Regions from separate parts of the Mesorhizobium sp. B2-1-3A genome, predicted to be linked through region 4. Evidence: riboswitches for the same ligand, from Rfam matches in the RefSeq annotation. Region 4 holds a riboswitch; each other region holds the start of a gene.
The links. Region 4 has a riboswitch for cobalamin ahead of FJ977_RS30630 (DUF1636 family protein). Riboswitches for the same ligand answer to the same signal wherever they lie in the genome.
Positions count from the first base shown of each region.

Region 1 (4,288 bases), on a different contig from region 4:
TCCGTCGCCGACGCGCTCGATACAGGCGGGCTGGCCATGGGCCGTGTCGCCGTCTCGCGAATCGTTGGCCGCGATCCCGAGGCGCTCGACCGCGCCGCCGTCTGCCGTGCGGCGATCGAAAGCCTGGCGGAGAATTTTTCCGACGGCATCGTCGCTCCCGCCTTCTGGACCGGTGTCGGCGGGCTGGCCGGCGGAGCCGCCTACAAGGCCGCCAACACCGCCGATTCGATGATCGGCCACCGCACCCCGCGCCACGAGGCCTTCGGCTGGGCGGCGGCGCGCTTCGACGACTGGATCAACCTGCCGGCCTCTCGGCTGACGGCGCTGCTGATCGTGCTGGCGGCTTTCCTGGTCAGGGACGCCGATCCCCGCGGCGCCTGGCATGCGGTGTGGCGCGACGCGAAAAAACACCGCTCGCCCAACGCCGGCTGGCCGGAAGCGGCAATGGCGGGCGCGCTCGGTCTGGCACTGGCCGGACCGCGCAGCTATGGCGGCGTGCTGGTCGAGGATGTCTTCATGGGTGAAGGCGGCCGCCGCGACGTCGACAGCGGTGACATCAGGCGGGCGCTGAAACTCTACCGCGTCGCCGACTATCTGCTGATCGCGCTGTTCGGCTTGGTCTCGGTGATCGCGGTTCTGGCGTTCTAGAACTCGATCCCTTGCTGGGCTTTCACGCCCGCCGAAAAATGGTGCTTGGTCACACCCATTTCGGTGACCAGGTCGGCCGCTTCGACAAGCGCCGGCTTGGCATTGCGGCCAGTGACGACAACATGCAGGCCCTCGCGACGCGCTTTCAGCGCTGCAACCACCTTGTCGAGATCGAGATAGTCGTAGCGCAATGCTATATTGAGCTCATCGAGCACGACAAGGCTGATCGACGGATCGGCGATCAGCTCCAGCGCCTTGGCCCAGGCGGCTTCGGCAGCGGCGATATCGCGCTTCAGATCCTGCGTCTCCCAGGTGAAGCCCTCGCCCATTGCGTGCCAGACGACGCGGTCGCCGAAGGCCGCGAAAGCGTCCTTCTCGCCCGTGTGCCACTTGCCCTTGATGAACTGGACGACGCCGACGCGCTTGCCATAGCCGAGCATGCGGAGCGCCAAACCGAACGCTGCTGTCGTCTTGCCCTTGCCCGGGCCGGTGTTGACGATCAGCAGACCCTTCTCGATCGTCTTGGCCGCCACCTCGGCGTCCTGCACCGCCTTGCGCTTGGCCATCTTGGCGCGGTGGCGCTCTTCGTCCCTGTCTTCGGTGGTCTTGCCATCGATATCGGTCATTTCATTTCACCTTGAGCGGCAGCCCCGCCACCATCAGCAGCACCGTATCGGCGATCGCCGCGATCTGCTGGTTGAGCCGACCGGCCTCATCACGAAACCGGCGCGCCAGTGCGTTGTCCGGCACGATGCCTTGCCCGACTTCGTTGGATACCACGAACCACGGCCCGCGCGGCCGCGACAACACATCCGCCAGCCGCCGGCATTCAAACCCAAGGTCATGGTCAGCCAGCATGTGATTGGTCAGCCACAGCGTCAGGCAGTCGACCAGCACAGGCCGGCTATCTGGCAAAGCCTCGAGCGCGCCGGCGAGGTCGAGCGGCGCATCGATGGTCGTCCAGCCCGCGCCGCGCCGCGCCCGATGCAGCGCGATGCGCTCGCGCATCTCGTCGTCATAGGCTTGCGCGGTGGCGATGTAGGTCCATGGCGAGGGCAACGCCGTCACCAGGGTTTCGGCATGCGCGCTCTTTCCCGAGCGCGCACCACCGATGATGAAGGTCAGCCTGCCGCGATCAGGCAAAGCTGTCGCGCAGGCTGGTCGCGGTGCCGGTGAAGCGTCCGCGCACCACGCCGACGACGGCGCCAAGCACCAGCCAGAACACCAGACTGGTCAGCGTCACCGCCACCACGAACTGGTGGTGCAGGCCTTCCGGGATCGGTGTCTCGAAGCTGTCGGGCTGCGGCGCGCCGACAATGTGCGGCGCCACGATCAGCAGCACGGCAAGGATGGCGAGCGGCAGCGACTTGCGGAACGCGATCAGGCCAAGCCCGATGGCGGTCGCGACCACCGTTGCCACCCACCAGATCTGCCGCTGCGTGAGGTCGGCCGCCGGCATGGCGGGCAGTTCCGGCGGCAGGCCGAGGCCGGGCGCCAGCGTGAACACGGCAAAGCCGGCCAGGCCCCAGAACACGCCCTGGCGCCAGTTGCCGATGCCGCCGGCGAATTCCGAAACAGCGACCAGGATCAGCGCGAAACCGATGCCGGTGACGACGTTGGAAACCACGTTGAAGGCAAAACGCTCGAAGCCGTCGGCCGGCGCCCAGCCTTCGTCTTCGGCCGGAGCAGCCGCTGCGGCCGGAGCCGGGGTGGCAGCGCTCATGGCATTCGATGCCGCCGGCGCGGCGGAACTCATTGCGTTGCCGCTGGCGGCATCAGCCGGCGCCGCGGCATGGTCATGGCCGCCTTCGGCCTGTTCGTAGACTTCCGCCTTGAGGATCAGCGGCACGGTGGCATAGGCCTGCATGCAGGCGAGGACGACGCCGGCCACGAGCCCTGCGATCGCCGCGATGAACACGACGTTGCGAAACAGATTCATGATGTCAGATCCTCGTCAGTGGCAGGGAAACGCCATCGAATGCCGGTTGTCATGACCAGCATTGTGGACCGCATCAATGTGCGAGAAGCCGACGAAGCCGATGATGAAGGTGCCGAGCAGCGCGGCGAACGCCAGCTGCATGAAGCGCGACTGCGAGGAGACGGAGGCGCCGCGGGAGACGGAAGCGGTAGTCATGTCTTGTCCTTTCACCCTCCACCCGAGGGCATCGAAGTCAGTTTCCTGTCGCCGGCAGGTCTCCTGGCTCACGGATCAGCGCCCTTCCCCACCTTCCCGAAGACAAATCTTCAGTGGCATATGGAGAGGACTACCGCACACAGTTGCGGGGGCAGCAACGGCATTGGGCAACAAGTCAGCCCGCACCGCATTCCCTCTTGGCTCCAAAATGGAACCGACGACATCAGCGACTATAGGCAGAATCATTGCCTCCGGCAAACCAAATTCCGCCGGTAACCAGCGCGATTACGCCATGCCGGCCACATCAGCCGTCATCGGCGCAACAATTGACAATTGTGCCGGCCGGGTGTCGGCTGGCCACTTCACAGGAAGCCAGCCATGCAACCCATTGCCAGCGAGCGCGATCCCTATAACGGCTTGACCCAGGCCGAACCCACCCTGCCCTCATCGGCGTATTGGGATGAAGCGGCTTATCAGCTGGACCTCGATGCCATCTGGTACAAGAACTGGCTGCTGGTCTGCCGCGAGGCCGATCTGGCCCAGCCGCTGGCCTTCCGCCGATTCCGCATCGGCACGCAGGACATCATCGTGCTGCGCGACGACACCGGCGCGCTGCGTGCCTTCCACAACACGTGCCGGCATCGCGGCTCGCAGCTTTGCCAGGAGAGCGAGGGCCGGCTGAAGGCGCGGCTGATCACCTGCCCCTATCATGCCTGGTCCTATTCGCTTCGCGGCGACCTCGTGCGCGTGCCGTCGAAATCATTGCCGGACGGCTTCGACAAGGCCGACCATCCGCTCTATCGCGTCGCACTCTCGGTATGGCGCGGCTTCGTGTTCATCAATTTGCAGGAGGATGCGGCCGGCTCGGCGCAGGCATCCTTCGACCCTGCCTCCGGCAATCTCGGCAACTGGCCTCTGGAAACGCTGGTGACGGGCCATGTGCTGCGCAAGGTGATGCACTGCAACTGGAAGATCTTTTGGGAGAACTTCAACGAGTGCCTGCATTGTCCGGGCGTCCACAAGGACCTGTCGCGGCTGGTGCCGATCTATGGCCGCGGCCTGATGAGCCGGCATGACGACCCCGAATGGACCCGCCACGCCGACAATGACGCGCCGGAGTTTTCCGGTGGTCTGCGGACGGGCGCCGAAACCTGGTCGAGCGACGGCAAGACCCATGGGCCGATCTTCCCGGGATTGACACCGGCCGAACGCGCCGCTGGCCAGACCTACGCCACCAGCCTGCCCTCGATGTTCATCGTCGGCCATGTCGACTATGTCAGGACCGTCCGGCTGGTACCGCTCGGGCCGGAACAGACGGAACTTGTCGCCGAATGGCTGTTCGCCCCCGAGGCGCTGGCCGCAACCGACATCGACAACATCATCGCCTTCGGCACACAGGTGCTGGAGGAGGATGCGGCGATCTGCGAGGTCAACCAGAAAGGCCTGCGCTCGATGCGCCACGCCGCCGGCGTGCTGATGCCCGAGGAATATGAACTGCACCGCTTC
Region 1 is NZ_VFWK01000004.1:14,233-18,520, reverse strand. Features, by position in the region: gene cbiB (adenosylcobinamide-phosphate synthase CbiB) at 1-648, shown strand, start outside; gene cobO (cob(I)yrinic acid a,c-diamide adenosyltransferase) at 645-1,274, opposite strand; gene cobU (bifunctional adenosylcobinamide kinase/adenosylcobinamide-phosphate guanylyltransferase) at 1,276-1,791, opposite strand; gene FJ977_RS15760 (CbtA family protein) at 1,784-2,587, opposite strand; gene FJ977_RS15755 (CbtB domain-containing protein) at 2,603-2,782, opposite strand; cobalamin riboswitch at 2,818-3,016, opposite strand; gene FJ977_RS15750 (aromatic ring-hydroxylating dioxygenase subunit alpha) at 3,161-4,288, shown strand, end outside.
Region 1: linked by a shared signal. The riboswitch ahead of FJ977_RS15755 (CbtB domain-containing protein) and the one ahead of FJ977_RS30630 (DUF1636 family protein) in region 4 are both predicted to bind cobalamin.

Region 2 (4,288 bases), on a different contig from region 4:
TCCTCAACCTTCGGAACGTATTTAACGCAAGGCAGGACGAGAGGACGCCGAACGCGAGCCCTGATCGGCGAAGCTGCGCTCGGCGATGGCGCCGAAGACAAGACCGATGGTGGTCCACAGCACCATATGGATGCCAAGCGAGGCAACACGGAAGCGCCACAAGAGATCGGCCGAGAATTTCTCCGGCACTTCGTTGATGGTTGGCAGCACGTACATGGCGACCGTTATGACCGCGATGAATGCCGCGCCCGCAATGATCGTTGCGTTCCAAGGGCCATACTGTGCCCAAAGCCTTCGTGACAGCCCGACCGCCGCCGTCAATGCGGCAATGGAGATCACCAGCATGATGAAGAACAGCACTGTCCGCGACCCTATCGTGTCGGGATTGCCGACCGAAGGTGGATTGGCGGGATATTTTAGGTCCGGAACCAGAACGATTGAAACGAAGGCTGCCAGGGCCAGTACTGCGGAGGTGGCGCGCGGTCCCAGGCTGCTGATGCGGCCATAGGTGTAGGCGAAGACCAGCGAAAACAGCCCGCCGATCGACGTGGCATAGACCAGCACGCCGGTCAGGAGGCCGAACCCGGCCTGTGTAGGACGGCTGACGAGTTCAGGCTCGGGCGCTTCGCCAGCGGCCTGGGCGGTTTGTTCCTCGAAGGCAATGGCCCGGTCGACCTGCGGCTCGCCGTAGATCTTGGCAAAACCAAATGCGAGAAGCCCTGCGACGATGCCGACCAGCATGCCGCGCAGCAGAAGACTACCAACCATGTTCATGATCCCCGAAGCATGACCTCGAAAAGCCCCCGGCCTTTCGGTTGCTGTCACGCGCTAAAACAAATGATCAGGACGGCATCCCTTCGGGATGGCCAGCTCTCAATGGCCAACTCTTAGTGGCAAGGGAAGCCGAGCAGGTGGCGACCGTCATGTACCCATTCATGGACATACATGCCCGAAATCATCGAGGTGGCACCTTCTTCCGCGCCGACGAAATAGATCGCAAGCAGGCACAAGAGACCGCCGAAGATCGCCCACGGAAGAAGCTCTTTCGCCGGGATCGGAACCGGACCGTAGGTTGGTGCAAAGGTGGTATTGGACATTAAGGCTCTCCTGGGATTCAGCGTCCCGTTGATCGAAACCATTTTCACGGGAGAAGGCCTGACTTTCAGCAAGAACAATTGCTGATCACAGTGGCGCGACCGTGCCGGAATTTCACCGGCTTCCAAACCCGTAACTCTGACGCCAGCCTATTCAGCCGGCGCTGTTACTGTCAACGAGATGTGATCGATCACACGGGAATGTGTTCGACCTGCCGGAACGAGGCCCTCGTGTCGGTGCTCTATCGGCTTTCCGCCCCGACCGTGTCGTTTCCGTGTGGACGGCCTTGGCGAGCAGGTGCTTATATCGTGGGGTTCAAGGTGCCCTTCAGTCGATTCGGCCGGAGGGATAATTGGGAAGCCGGTGAGATTCCGGCGCTGCCCCCGCAACGGTAGCGAAGCGTGCGTTCCGACAACAGACCACTGGGCAAATGCCTGGGAAGGTGTCGGAACCGGTCCAAAAAGACCCCTTCGGAGCCCGGAAACCAGCCTCGAACAGATTTGAACTCGACTGATCGCGGTGGGCGGTCAAGAGGTAGATGCGGACCGGCCTCAGCGCCGACCGTGGCTTTCCTCCATCACCACCAGGTTCAGTCCTTGCAAAGAAGGACGAACATGGATTCGCACAATGAAATACCGGGGCTCGCGCCCGGCAGACCGCAACGCCCTCGCACGGTGCGTCGCGTCAATGCGGCGACGATGCGCGCCGTCTCGCCGCTGCCGCCACCGGAAGAAGTGTTCTCCGACTGGCTGCTGTCGGTGCCGCATGACGCCGATCTGGAGGCCGCGGCCTTGAAAAAGATCGCGCTGATCGACCGCTGCGGCCATCTGCATCCGGACGTCTTGCGGCTGCGCACCTTGCTTGCCGTCGTCGCCGGAACCAGCGCCTGGCCGTCGCGCGTCCGCAATCTCTAAGTGCCGAGGAAAGAAATCATGTCTGCAAAATCTACTCTCACGGCCAAGCGCGGCCTGCTCGAACGTCTCGACGCCGGCGCCGTCATCTGTGCCGAAGGCTATCTGTTCGAACTCGAACGTCGCGGCTATCTGCAGGCCGGCCCGTTCGTACCGGAAGTGGTTCTCGAACATCCGGACGCGGTGACACGTCTGCATGAGGATTTCGTCCATGCCGGCTCGGAGGTTGTCGAAGCCTTCACCTATTACGCTCACCGCCAGAAGCTGAGGGTGATCGGCCGTGAGGATATTCTGGAAAAGATCAACCGTCAGGCGTTGCGCATAGCCAAGGATGTCGCCGACCGCAATGATTGCCTTATGGCTGGCAACATCTGCAACACCAATGCCTATGAAGCCGACGACAGGAAGACCCACGATGCCGTGCGCGCCATGTTCGAGGAGCAGATCGGCTGGGCGGTGGAGGAGGGGGCCGACTTCCTCATCGCCGAGACCATCGACTGGTGCGGCGAGGCCGAGATCGCGCTCGACGTGATGAAGAAAACCGGCCTGCCGACCGTGGTCACGCTCTCCGTCCACCGTGAGGAAAAGATGTTCGACGGCGTCTCGGTCGTCGATGCCTGCAAGCGGCTGGAGGCGGCGGGCGCCGACGTCGTTGGACTGAACTGCCAGCGCGGGCCGAAGACGCTGATGCCGGTGGTGCGCAAAGTGCGCGACGCCATCTCATGCCATGTCGCCGCACTGCCGGTGCCCTACCGCACGACTGACGCGGAACCGACCTTCCAGTCGCTGACCGACCGCGCCTGTTCCTGCATTCCCGGCAACCGGCCGTTCCCGACCGCGCTCGACCCGTTCACCTGCAATCGCTACGAATGCGCCGAATTCGCACGGGAAGCCTTTGATCTCGGGGTCCGTTATATCGGGCTTTGCTGCGGCGCGGCCCCGCATCACATCCGTGCCGTGGCCGAAGCGCTTGGCCGCAGCGTACCCGGCAGTCGCTATTCGCCCGACATGTCCAGGCACGCCTTCTTCGGCAGCGATGCGGCGATCCCAGAAGCCTACAAGGGCCGGCGCCTCGAGATCTGACACGCACCAGGCCACCACAGACATCCAAATCGCCAGACAGGAATGGGTTATGAACGTGCATCCTCTCCAGCAAACCCATGCCGACGGCGATACGATCGACCGGCTGGTGGCCGCGCACCGGCCGGGCCACGGCCTGATGCGTGCGTTCTACCATGATCGGGCGATCTTCGAGCGCGACATGGAACGCGTCTTTCGCCGCCACTGGCATTGCCTCGCGCATTCCAGCGTCATTCCAAACCCCGGCGATTTCGAGCTGTTCAAACTCGGCGATGAAGCAATCATCCTGACCCGTGGCATGGATGGCGCCATCCATGCCATGCTCAACGTCTGCCGTCATCGCGGCGCCGAGGTCTGCACCAGGCAGAAGGGCAATGCGAAAGCCTTCGTCTGCCCCTATCACGCCTGGACCTATTCCAGTGACGGTTCGCTGCGCGCCGCCCGCCTGATGCCGAAGGATTTCGACCGCGCCGCGCATGGATTGAAGAAGCTGCATGTCCGCCTCGCCGAAGGTCTGGTGTTCATTTCCTTCGCCGAGATGCCACCGGATTTCGATCCGGTCGAACAGTCGCTGCGAACCAGCTGCGGCCAGTATGGTTGGGCTGATGCCAGGGTGGCGCATCGCGAGACCTATCAGGTTGACGCCAACTGGAAGCTCGCCGTCGAGAACTATGTCGAGTGCTATCATTGCGGTCCGGCGCATCCGGAATATTCGCAGACGCATACTCTGGAAAAACCGACCGAGATGATCGAACAGCTCAACGCCGCGATGGAGCAACGCACCCGCGCGCTCGGTATCGAGATCGGCAGCGGCGACCGCTGGCGGAATTCGGCCGCTGGACAGGAAGCCATCCACACTTTCCGCTACGCGCTCTACGATGGTGTTTCGAGCGGCAGCCAGGACGGCTCGCCGGTGGCACCGCTGATGGGCCGCTTCACCGATTACGATGGTGGCGTCACCTCCATCCATCTCGGCGGCACGAGCTTCCTCGTCTGCTACCCCGACCACGGCATGATCTACCGCTTCATTCCGAAGACGGCTGATACCTGCGAGATGGAACTCATCTGGCTGGTGCGCGGTGACGCGGTCGAGGGCCAGGATTACGATCTGGAGAAACTGACCTGGCTGTGGAAGGTCACCACCGACGAGGACAAGAAAATCATCGAGCACACCGCGCGCGGCGTGCGATCGCACTATTTCG
Region 2 is NZ_VFWK01000006.1:38,787-43,074, forward strand. Features, by position in the region: gene FJ977_RS24770 (CbtA family protein) at 22-768, opposite strand; gene FJ977_RS24775 (CbtB domain-containing protein) at 888-1,097, opposite strand; adenosylcobalamin (AdoCbl) riboswitch at 1,142-1,231, opposite strand; cobalamin riboswitch at 1,397-1,603, shown strand; gene FJ977_RS24780 (hypothetical protein) at 1,710-2,009, shown strand; gene FJ977_RS24785 (homocysteine S-methyltransferase family protein) at 2,028-3,089, shown strand; gene FJ977_RS24790 (aromatic ring-hydroxylating dioxygenase subunit alpha) at 3,139-4,288, shown strand, end outside.
Region 2: linked by a shared signal. The riboswitch ahead of FJ977_RS24780 (hypothetical protein) and the one ahead of FJ977_RS30630 (DUF1636 family protein) in region 4 are both predicted to bind cobalamin.

Region 3 (4,288 bases), on a different contig from region 4:
GCTCCTCGATCATGAAGCCCAGCGACAGGCCCGGCATATGACTGCCGAGCAGTTCGAGCTCCTTGCGGAAAATGATCTCTTCGGCGCGACGCGCGCAATTGACGAAGCCGACATCGGTCCATGGCGCGCAGTCGTTCAGCCAGCGCAGCATCGACATCATCGGCGTCACGCCGGAACCGGCCGAGATGAACAGGTATTTGGCCGCCGGATGGCTGTGCAGTGAAAAGTCGCCGCTCGGCCCATAGGCCTTGACGTGCGAACCGGGTGTCAGGTGATCGAACATCCAGCGCGTGCCGATGCTGCCGGCCTGCGCCTTCACCGTGACCGCGATCGAGAAGGGCCGCGACGGCGAGGAGGACAGCGTATAGGTGCGCATCAGCGGCCCGTCCGGCGCAGGCAGCTCCAGCGTCACGAACTGGCCCGGCTTGTAGCGGAACCAGGTCTGGTTGTCGGATCGGAAAGTGAAGGTCTTGACGTCAGGCGCCTCGTCGCTGACGCCGATCACTTCCAGCACCTGCAGCCTGTCGTTCCAGGGGGCCATCTGATCGAGATGGCGATAGAGGCCAAGGTCGGTCATCGCATTCATCCCTCAACCTCTCAGGCGACGCTGCGCAACGCCGGCCGGCCGCCTTCGGCAAGGCGCGGACCGATGAAGCGGGCGTACCAGTCGACGAACTGGATCACGCCGCCCTCGTGAAGCTCCGAATAGGGGCCGGGCTCATAGGCCGGCGACAGGATGCCGAGGGCATTTTCCTCGACTATGCGGCGGTCCTGATCGTTGGTCTCGGTCCACACATGGGTGAGCTCGGCAAGATCGTAGTCGACGCCCTCGATCGCATCCTTGTGCACCAGCCATTTGGTCGTCACGGCGGTTTCGGTGGCGCTGATCGGCAGCACGCGGAAGGTGACGGCATGGTCGATGAGGATATGATTCCAGGTCGTCGGGTAGTGATAGTGCATCAATGTGCCGATACGGTCGGCCGAGACGCTGTCGGAGAGGTTCTTCTTCACCGCCCGCTTGCCGTTCATCGTGTAGCTGACCGCATCGCGCAGCAGCGGCGCCCGCGTGGCGCGGTATTGCCCCGCCGGGTCGATGCGGAACTTGCTCGGCAGGCCGGCCGCTTCGCATTTGGCCCAGTGCGCCAGCATCTCCGGATCGCTGTCGGCGCCTTGCACTCCGGTCACGGTCGGTGCTTCCGGGAAGGTTTTGCACAGCTCCGGGTGATTGCCCGCGCAGTGATAGCACTCGCGGTTGTTTTCCCAGACGAGCTTCCAATTGCCCTTTTCGACGATGGTGCTCTCGAAGGCGATCTTTGCCTCGCTGAGCCGGTGCGGCTTGAGATAGGGTTCGATCATCGCCCGCATCGGGGCGAAGTCGGCTGGATCCTTCGCCAGGCAGATGAAGATGTAGCCGGCGACGCTTTCGCAAGCGACCGGCTTCAGCCCGAACTGGCTCTTGTCGAAGCCATCGGCCATCTGGCGGGCAAACAGGAGGCGACCGTCGAGCTCATAGGTCCACTGGTGATAGGGACAGACCAGTTTGGCGGCCGTGCCCTTGTCCGTGTTGCAGACCCTGCTGCCGCGATGGCGGCAGGAATTGTGGAAGGCGTTGATCTTGCCCTGCTGATCGCGCACCAGCACGACCGGGTAGTCGCCGATCTGTACGGTGATGAAGCTGCCGGGCTTGGGCAATTCGCAATCATGGCCGATGAAAAGCCAGTCGCGGTACCAGATCAGCTCCATGTCGAGCTTGAAATAGTCCGGGCCGGTGTAGAAAGGCTGCTCGAGCGAGAAACCCTCTCTGCGGCTGTTCAAGAGCCTCAGCATATCGTTGCGCACATCCATGTCCTGTCCTCGTGTTTAAGGACTGACTATGGTGGTGATGGAGGAAGGATCGGATGCAGTCCCGGCGAAGCGCTGGTCATGCACTATCCACCTCTTGACCGCCCACCGCGATCAGTCGAGTTCAAAAATCTCGGGCTGGTTTCCGGGCTCTGGAGTGTCCTTTCGGACGGTCGCGACACCTTCCCAGGCTTCCGCCCAGTGGTCTCCCGTTGCGACTTGAACTCCACCACCGTTGCGGGGGCAGCGCCGGACTTTGACCGGCTTCCCAATTCTCCGCCCCGTCGTCACGAAGCGGCACCTGAGATGGCCATGATCTAATCACGACAGCGCATGCGACATCGGCATGAAAGCGACATCGCATCCATGTGGCGCGACACGCTTCAGCAACCATGGAGTCAGGAAGAACGGCCACGAAACGCGTCTCGGTGACGACGATGCCGGCTATCGAAATCGTCCCGGAACCGAAGCAAAAAGGGTTAACGGTTTCGAAAAGTGACTATTAGCAGATTCTAAAATCGAACCGAACGGTTCGTTTCTGTTGACGGTGCGTACAGCACGCTGTGAACGCTGAGCCTTCGATACATCAGGTGATCGTATTGCTGGTTTTATCTAATCGATTGATATCAAAAAGAAAAATGTTTGCAATGGAATGCCTTGGTACAATTTCAAGTGGTGGATTCTTGGTCCACACGGAACAACTTCGTGATTGGAAACGGCCACATGGCTTTCCCACATCGGGGCTGTCCGAACGACGCGATTTTAATCCCAAGACACGCCGCTAGACGGACGGGAAAATACTGGAGTACCAAAAATGAAAAAGATTGTTCTCACTGCCGCCGCCCTTCTGGCCATTTCCGGCAGCGCCTTCGCTGGTAGCGATCACTATGGTTCGAATGCCGCTGCAGCCACTGCTGCCGTCGACAATTCGTACACCGCTTCGACCAAGAAGTCGGAACCGGCTGCTCAGGCGCCTGTCACGGGTGCCGATCGCAACCTCTTCGGCAACAACTAACAGTCGATTTCCAGCAGGCGGTGGCCCTGGCTCGCCGCCTTGGCGGAACTCGAAGAATTCAGGAGACTTGAAATGAAGAAGATCATCCTTGCTGCCGCCGCCGTTCTGGCTATCTCCGGCAGCGCCTTCGCCGGCAGCGACAACTACGGCTCCAATGGCGCCAACCAGCCCGCTGTCACTTCGACCGACAGCTCGTACACCGCTTCGATCAAGAAGTCGGAACCGGCTGCCCAGACACCTGTCCAGGGTGCCGACCGCAACCTCTTCGGCCACTAACGGCCGATTCTCCGGGGTGGCGGGCCTGCCTGCCGTCCCGTTGAAACTTGAAATTCAGGAGACTTGAAATGAACAAGATCATCATCGCCGCCGCCGCCGTTCTCGCTCTCTCGGGCAGCGCTTTCGCCGGAAGTGACAACTTCAACTCCAATGGCGCCAACCAGCCTGCCGCGACTTCTGTCGACAACTCGCGCACGGCTTCGATCCGCAACGGCGATTCGCCCGTCTACAAGCTGCTCAATTCGTCGGGCGATGTGCAGAAGTCCGCGCCCCAGGGCGCCGACCGGAACCTCTTCGGCCACTAACAGCCAAAGTCGATCGTAAAAGAGAGCGGCGGGCCTTGCCCGCCGCTCTTTTTGTTTCTGCCGTCAAGACGGGCTTCTTAAGCGGCCTTTGCTTCCGCTTCATGCAGCGCGAAGGACCGCCCGTCCGTGTCGAAGATATGCAAGTCCTCGGCATTGGCGGTCAGCCGCAGCGTCGAGCCGCGCTTGACCTCGACATTGCCCGGCAGCTTGGTCACCAGGGGCAGGTCGGCGCGGCCGATGTCGGCATAGACCAGTTGAACCTCGCCGAGCTGCTCGACGTAATCGACCGTTCCCTCGAACAGATAGTCCGCGCCGGTGGCGATGATCAGGTCCTCCGGCCGCACGCCGAAGCTTACAGCCGCACCCTTCGCCGAGGCCGGCGTCGTGATCGGCACCGTAGCCTTGCGCCCGCCGACATGGCTGACGACGGTCGGGCTGCCTGATTTGTCGATCGTCGCCGGCAGGATGTTCATGGCCGGCGAGCCGATGAACTGGGCGACGAACAGATTGCCGGGCTTCTTGTAGAGATCCATCGGCGTGCCGACCTGCTCGATGTGGCCATCCTTGAGTACGACGATGCGATCGGCCAGCGTCATCGCCTCGACCTGGTCGTGGGTGACGTAGATCATGGTCGTGTTGGGCATCGATTCCTTGAGCTTGGCGATCTCGATGCGCGTGGCGACGCGCAGTGCGGCGTCAAGGTTCGACAGCGGCTCGTCGAACAGGAACACTTTCGGATTGCGCACGATGGCGCGGCCGATGGCGACGCGCTGGCGCTGGCCACCCGACATCGCCTTGGGCAGCCGGTCGAGATATTTGGTCAGCTGCAGGATTTCCGCCGCCTGGCGCA
Region 3 is NZ_VFWK01000002.1:321,954-326,241, reverse strand. Features, by position in the region: gene FJ977_RS08080 (hybrid-cluster NAD(P)-dependent oxidoreductase) at 1-577, opposite strand, end outside; gene FJ977_RS08075 (aromatic ring-hydroxylating dioxygenase subunit alpha) at 598-1,845, opposite strand; cobalamin riboswitch at 1,961-2,162, opposite strand; gene FJ977_RS08070 (DUF680 domain-containing protein) at 2,657-2,857, shown strand; gene FJ977_RS08065 (DUF680 domain-containing protein) at 2,930-3,133, shown strand; gene FJ977_RS08060 (DUF680 domain-containing protein) at 3,202-3,438, shown strand; gene ugpC (sn-glycerol-3-phosphate ABC transporter ATP-binding protein UgpC) at 3,516-4,288, opposite strand, start outside.
Region 3: linked by a shared signal. The riboswitch ahead of FJ977_RS08075 (aromatic ring-hydroxylating dioxygenase subunit alpha) and the one ahead of FJ977_RS30630 (DUF1636 family protein) in region 4 are both predicted to bind cobalamin.

Region 4 (4,288 bases):
ATCAGCGCCTCGGTCGAGGTGACCAGAAAGCCCTTGTCGGCAAGCTCATTGTTGATCTCGAGGAAGAAGGGATCGTCCTCCCCCACCGGCCTGCCGGTGTTGGGATCGATAATGCCCTTCGGCTTCGGCGCGACGAGGGTGCCTGAACTGTCGTTCAATCCCATTCCAGCGCTCCTTTTTTCCATTCATAGGCAAAGCCGATGGTCAGCACTGCCAAAAACACCATCATCGACCAGAAACCGAGCATGCCGATCTTCGAGAAGGACACGGCCCAGGGGAACAGGAAGGCCACTTCCAGGTCGAAGATGATGAACAGGATCGACACCAGGTAGAAACGGATGTCGAATTTCATGCGGGCATCGTCGAACGAATTGAAACCGCACTCGTAGGCGGAAAGCTTTTCGGGATCGGGATTGCGGTAGGCCACCAGGAACGGGGCGGCCAGCAGCGCCAGGCCGACGACCAGTGCCACGCCTATGAACAGGACGATAGGCAGGTACGAACTGAGAAGTGCGTTCATGCAGCGGCTTTCCGTTGGCGCCAATCCACTTTGATTACAGCACCGGACCTTAATGCGGAAGCGTGACAGTTTAACCGCTGAACCGTTTTAAGGGGCCTATGCTGCAACGCGGCGAGGGTTAGCGCAGCACTTCCAGCGAAGCAAGTCAAACCTTGTTCAAAACGCCGACCTGGACGGCATATCCGGAGAAACTGGTCCGATCCGCTCCTGTTTGATTTCCTTCGCTTTTTACTCCACTTTTCTCTCCTGACATGGTTGCCGCCAAAACCCTGCTAGCATGGGTTGGAATCACCACGCAGGTTCCGCAAAAGTGGACCCCGGTTTTGCGACAAGAACTTGCCCAGACAAAGACCCGACCCACAGCCGAAGCCCCTCAGAGTGATGCCTGCATGAAGGAAAAAATCTCGCTTGCCGCCGCCCGCCGCATTGCACTCGCCGCTCAAGGGTTTCTCGATCCGCGCCCAAATGGCACACCTGACCGCCGCCATTTCGCCCGTGTGCTCTCCCGCACCGGCCTGCTGCAGATCGATTCCGTCAGTGCGGTGGTGCGTGCTCATTATATGCCGCTCTATTCGCGCCTGGGCCCCTACCCGCTCACGCTGCTCGACAATGCCGCCGTGACGCGCAAGCGCACTGTCTTCGAATACTGGGCGCACGAGGCCTCGTTCCTGCCGGTCGAGACCTACCCGCTGATGCGCTGGCGCATGCAGCGAGCCGAGCAAGGCGATGAAATGTATCTGGGACTGGCCAAATGGGGCCGCGAACACGCCGCCTATATAGAAGACATCTACCGCGCGGTCGTCGAGCGCGGCCCGATCGCGGCTTCGGCGCTCGAAGGCCAGAAAGGCTCCGGGGGCTGGTGGGGCTGGAGCCATGCCAAGCACGCCTTCGAATGGCTGTTCTGGGCCGGGCGCATCACCACGGCGCACCGCCGCGGCTTCGAGCGCTTCTACGATCTGCCGGAGCGCGTGCTGCCGCAGGCGATCCTCGACCTGCCGGTGCCCCCGGCCGAGGATGCACACCGCGAATTGCTGCGCATCTCGGCCCGCGCCCATGGCGTGGCGACATCGGGCGACCTGCGCGACTATTTCCGGCTGTCGCCGGCCGACATGAAGGGTCGGCTGGAGGAACTGGTCGAGTCGGGCGAATTGCTGCCGGTACGCGTCGAAGGCTGGGACAAGCCGGCCTACCTTCACAAGGACGCGCGCCTGCCCCGGAAAATCGAGGCGCGTGCTTTGCTGGCGCCCTTCGATCCAGTCGTCTTCGAGCGCTCGCGCTCGGAGCGGCTGTTCGATTTCCACTACCGGATCGAAATCTACACACCGGCTGAAAAGCGCCAATACGGCTATTACGTCCTCCCCTTCCTGCTCGGCGACCGGATCGTCGCGCGCGTCGACCTCAAGGCGGACCGGCCGGCGAGCGTCCTGCGCGTCCATGCCGCCTACCCCGAGACCGGCGCGCCGCCTGAAACCGCCGCTCAGCTCTTCGAGGAATTGAAGCAGATGCAGGGCTGGCTTGGCCTTGAACGCATGGACGTGACTCCGGCAGGCGATCTGGGTCCGGCGCTGGCCGACATCGCCGTGTCGTAGCCGTGCGTTGACACCGCTGCCTGCAAAAGCCTAAATCCCGTCCAGACGGTCCCTTGCCCGCAACGGCAGGGGCTAAGAGGGAATGCGGTGCGGGATTTCGATCTCAAATCCGCGGCTGTCCCCGCAACTGTAAGCGAAGAGCCAAGGCCGAAAGCCACTGGGAGTTTCCCGGGAAGGCGGCACCCAAGGCGATGACCCGCGAGCCAGGAGACCTGCCGTCTGCGACAAGAGAATCCGATCGCCCGGCGGGTTTCCGGGCAAGGAGCCCGGCTTTTTGGACCAGAACAGCAGTTTTTCGGCTGGCACAGCGGACAATTCGTCCGCCGACAGCGAAGCCTTGGCCGGCGTCACGGTCATCGTCTGCGCCTCCTGTCGCGACGAGACCGGTTCCGACGCCCATCCCCGCGCCGGAGAACTGTTGGCTGAGGACACGCGCCGCGCCGCAGCCGATGACAACATCCGCGTCCGCACGGTGGAATGTCTCGGCAACTGCAAGCGCCGGCTGAGCGCCGCGATCCTGCGCGATGGCTGCTGGAGCTATGTGTTCGGCGACCTGACCGTGGCCAGCGGCGCCGACCTCGTCACCGGCGCCAAACTCTTCGCCACCTCGACCGACGGCCTCATCCCGTGGCGCGGCCGCCCCGATTCCCTCAAGCGCGGCCTTGTTGCCCGCATCCCTCCCCTCGACATGCTGAAGGACTGATCATGAGCGCTTCCGTATCCCGCGTCCCCTGCACCGTCGTCACCGGCTTCCTCGGCGCCGGCAAGACGACGCTGGTCCGCCATCTCCTGGAAAACGCCGGCGGCAAGCGTATCGCCATCATCGTCAACGAGTTCGGCGACATCGGCATTGACGGCGAGATTTTGAAGGGCTGCGGCATCGACACCTGCCCGGAGGAAAATATCGTCGAACTGGCCAATGGCTGCATCTGCTGCACCGTGGCCGACGATTTCGTGCCGGCGCTCGACCAGATCCTGTCGTTGACGCCGAAGGTCGACCACATCCTGATCGAAACCTCGGGCCTGGCCCTGCCCAAGCCGCTGGTCCAGGCTTTTCAGTGGCCGACGGTGAAGAGCCGTGTCACGGTCGATGGCGTCATCGCCGTGGTCGATGGTCCCGCACTTGCCGAAGGCCGCGTCGCCAACGATATGGACGCCCTGCAGGCGCAGCGCGCCGGGGATGAGAGCCTTGACCATGACGACCCGGTCGAGGAAGTGTTCGAGGACCAGATCGCCTGCGCGGACCTGATCATCCTGTCGAAGAGCGATCTGATGGACGCCGCCGGCTCGGCCCGCGCCAATGCCATCGTCAACGAACATTCGGCCCGCGCCGTGAAGATCGTGCCGACCTCGCATGGCAAGGTCGATCCCTCGGTGCTGCTCGGCCTCGGTCTCGCCGTCGAGGACGATATCGAGAACCGCAAATCCCATCATGACGGCGCGTTCGACCATGAGCATGACGACTTCGACACCTTCATCGTCGACATCCCCTCGATCGCCAATCCGGACGAGCTGGCAAAGCGCGTCGCCACCGCCGCCGAACAGGAAAACGTGCTGCGCGTGAAAGGCTTCGTCGAGGTCGGTGGCAAGCCGATGCGGCTCCTGCTGCAGGCCGTCGGCCCGCGCGTCAATCATTACTATGACCGCGCCTGGACGGCCGAGGACGACCGCCGCTCGCGCCTCGTCGTCATCGGCCTCAAGGGGCTGAACCGCCCGGCAATCGAGGCTATACTCGCCGGCTGATTTTCAGACACGGACCGCGATGCATATCCTCACCACGACCTCCGCCTCGCTCGACGATCTCGCCGAGCCGGTCGATCTGCGGCAGACGCCGGCGGATATCGTGGCCCTGTCCTTCACCGACAGCGACCTTGCCGGCCTGGCCGCGGCCTGGAAGGCGGATGCCGGCCGCCTGCCCTCGATGCGGCTGGCGGCACTGCGCGACCTGCGCCATCCCATGTCCGTCGACCTCTGGATCGACAGCGTCGCCCGCCACGCCAAGATCATCCTGGTGCGCATCCTCGGCGGCTATGACTGGTGGCGCTATGGCTGCGACCAGCTTGCCTCGATTGCCCGCGAACGCGGCATTAAACTCGCGCTGCTCCCCGGCGAAAGCCATGACGAGGACCTCAGGCTGATCGAAGCCTCGACGCTGCCGCGCCAGGAATTGGACGCGCTG
Region 4 is NZ_VFWK01000008.1:340,207-344,494, reverse strand. Features, by position in the region: gene FJ977_RS30645 (NADH-quinone oxidoreductase subunit B) at 1-164, opposite strand, end outside; gene FJ977_RS30640 (NADH-quinone oxidoreductase subunit A) at 155-520, opposite strand; gene FJ977_RS30635 (winged helix-turn-helix domain-containing protein) at 910-2,109, shown strand; cobalamin riboswitch at 2,139-2,344, shown strand; gene FJ977_RS30630 (DUF1636 family protein) at 2,384-2,812, shown strand; gene cobW (cobalamin biosynthesis protein CobW) at 2,815-3,852, shown strand; gene cobN (cobaltochelatase subunit CobN) at 3,872-4,288, shown strand, end outside.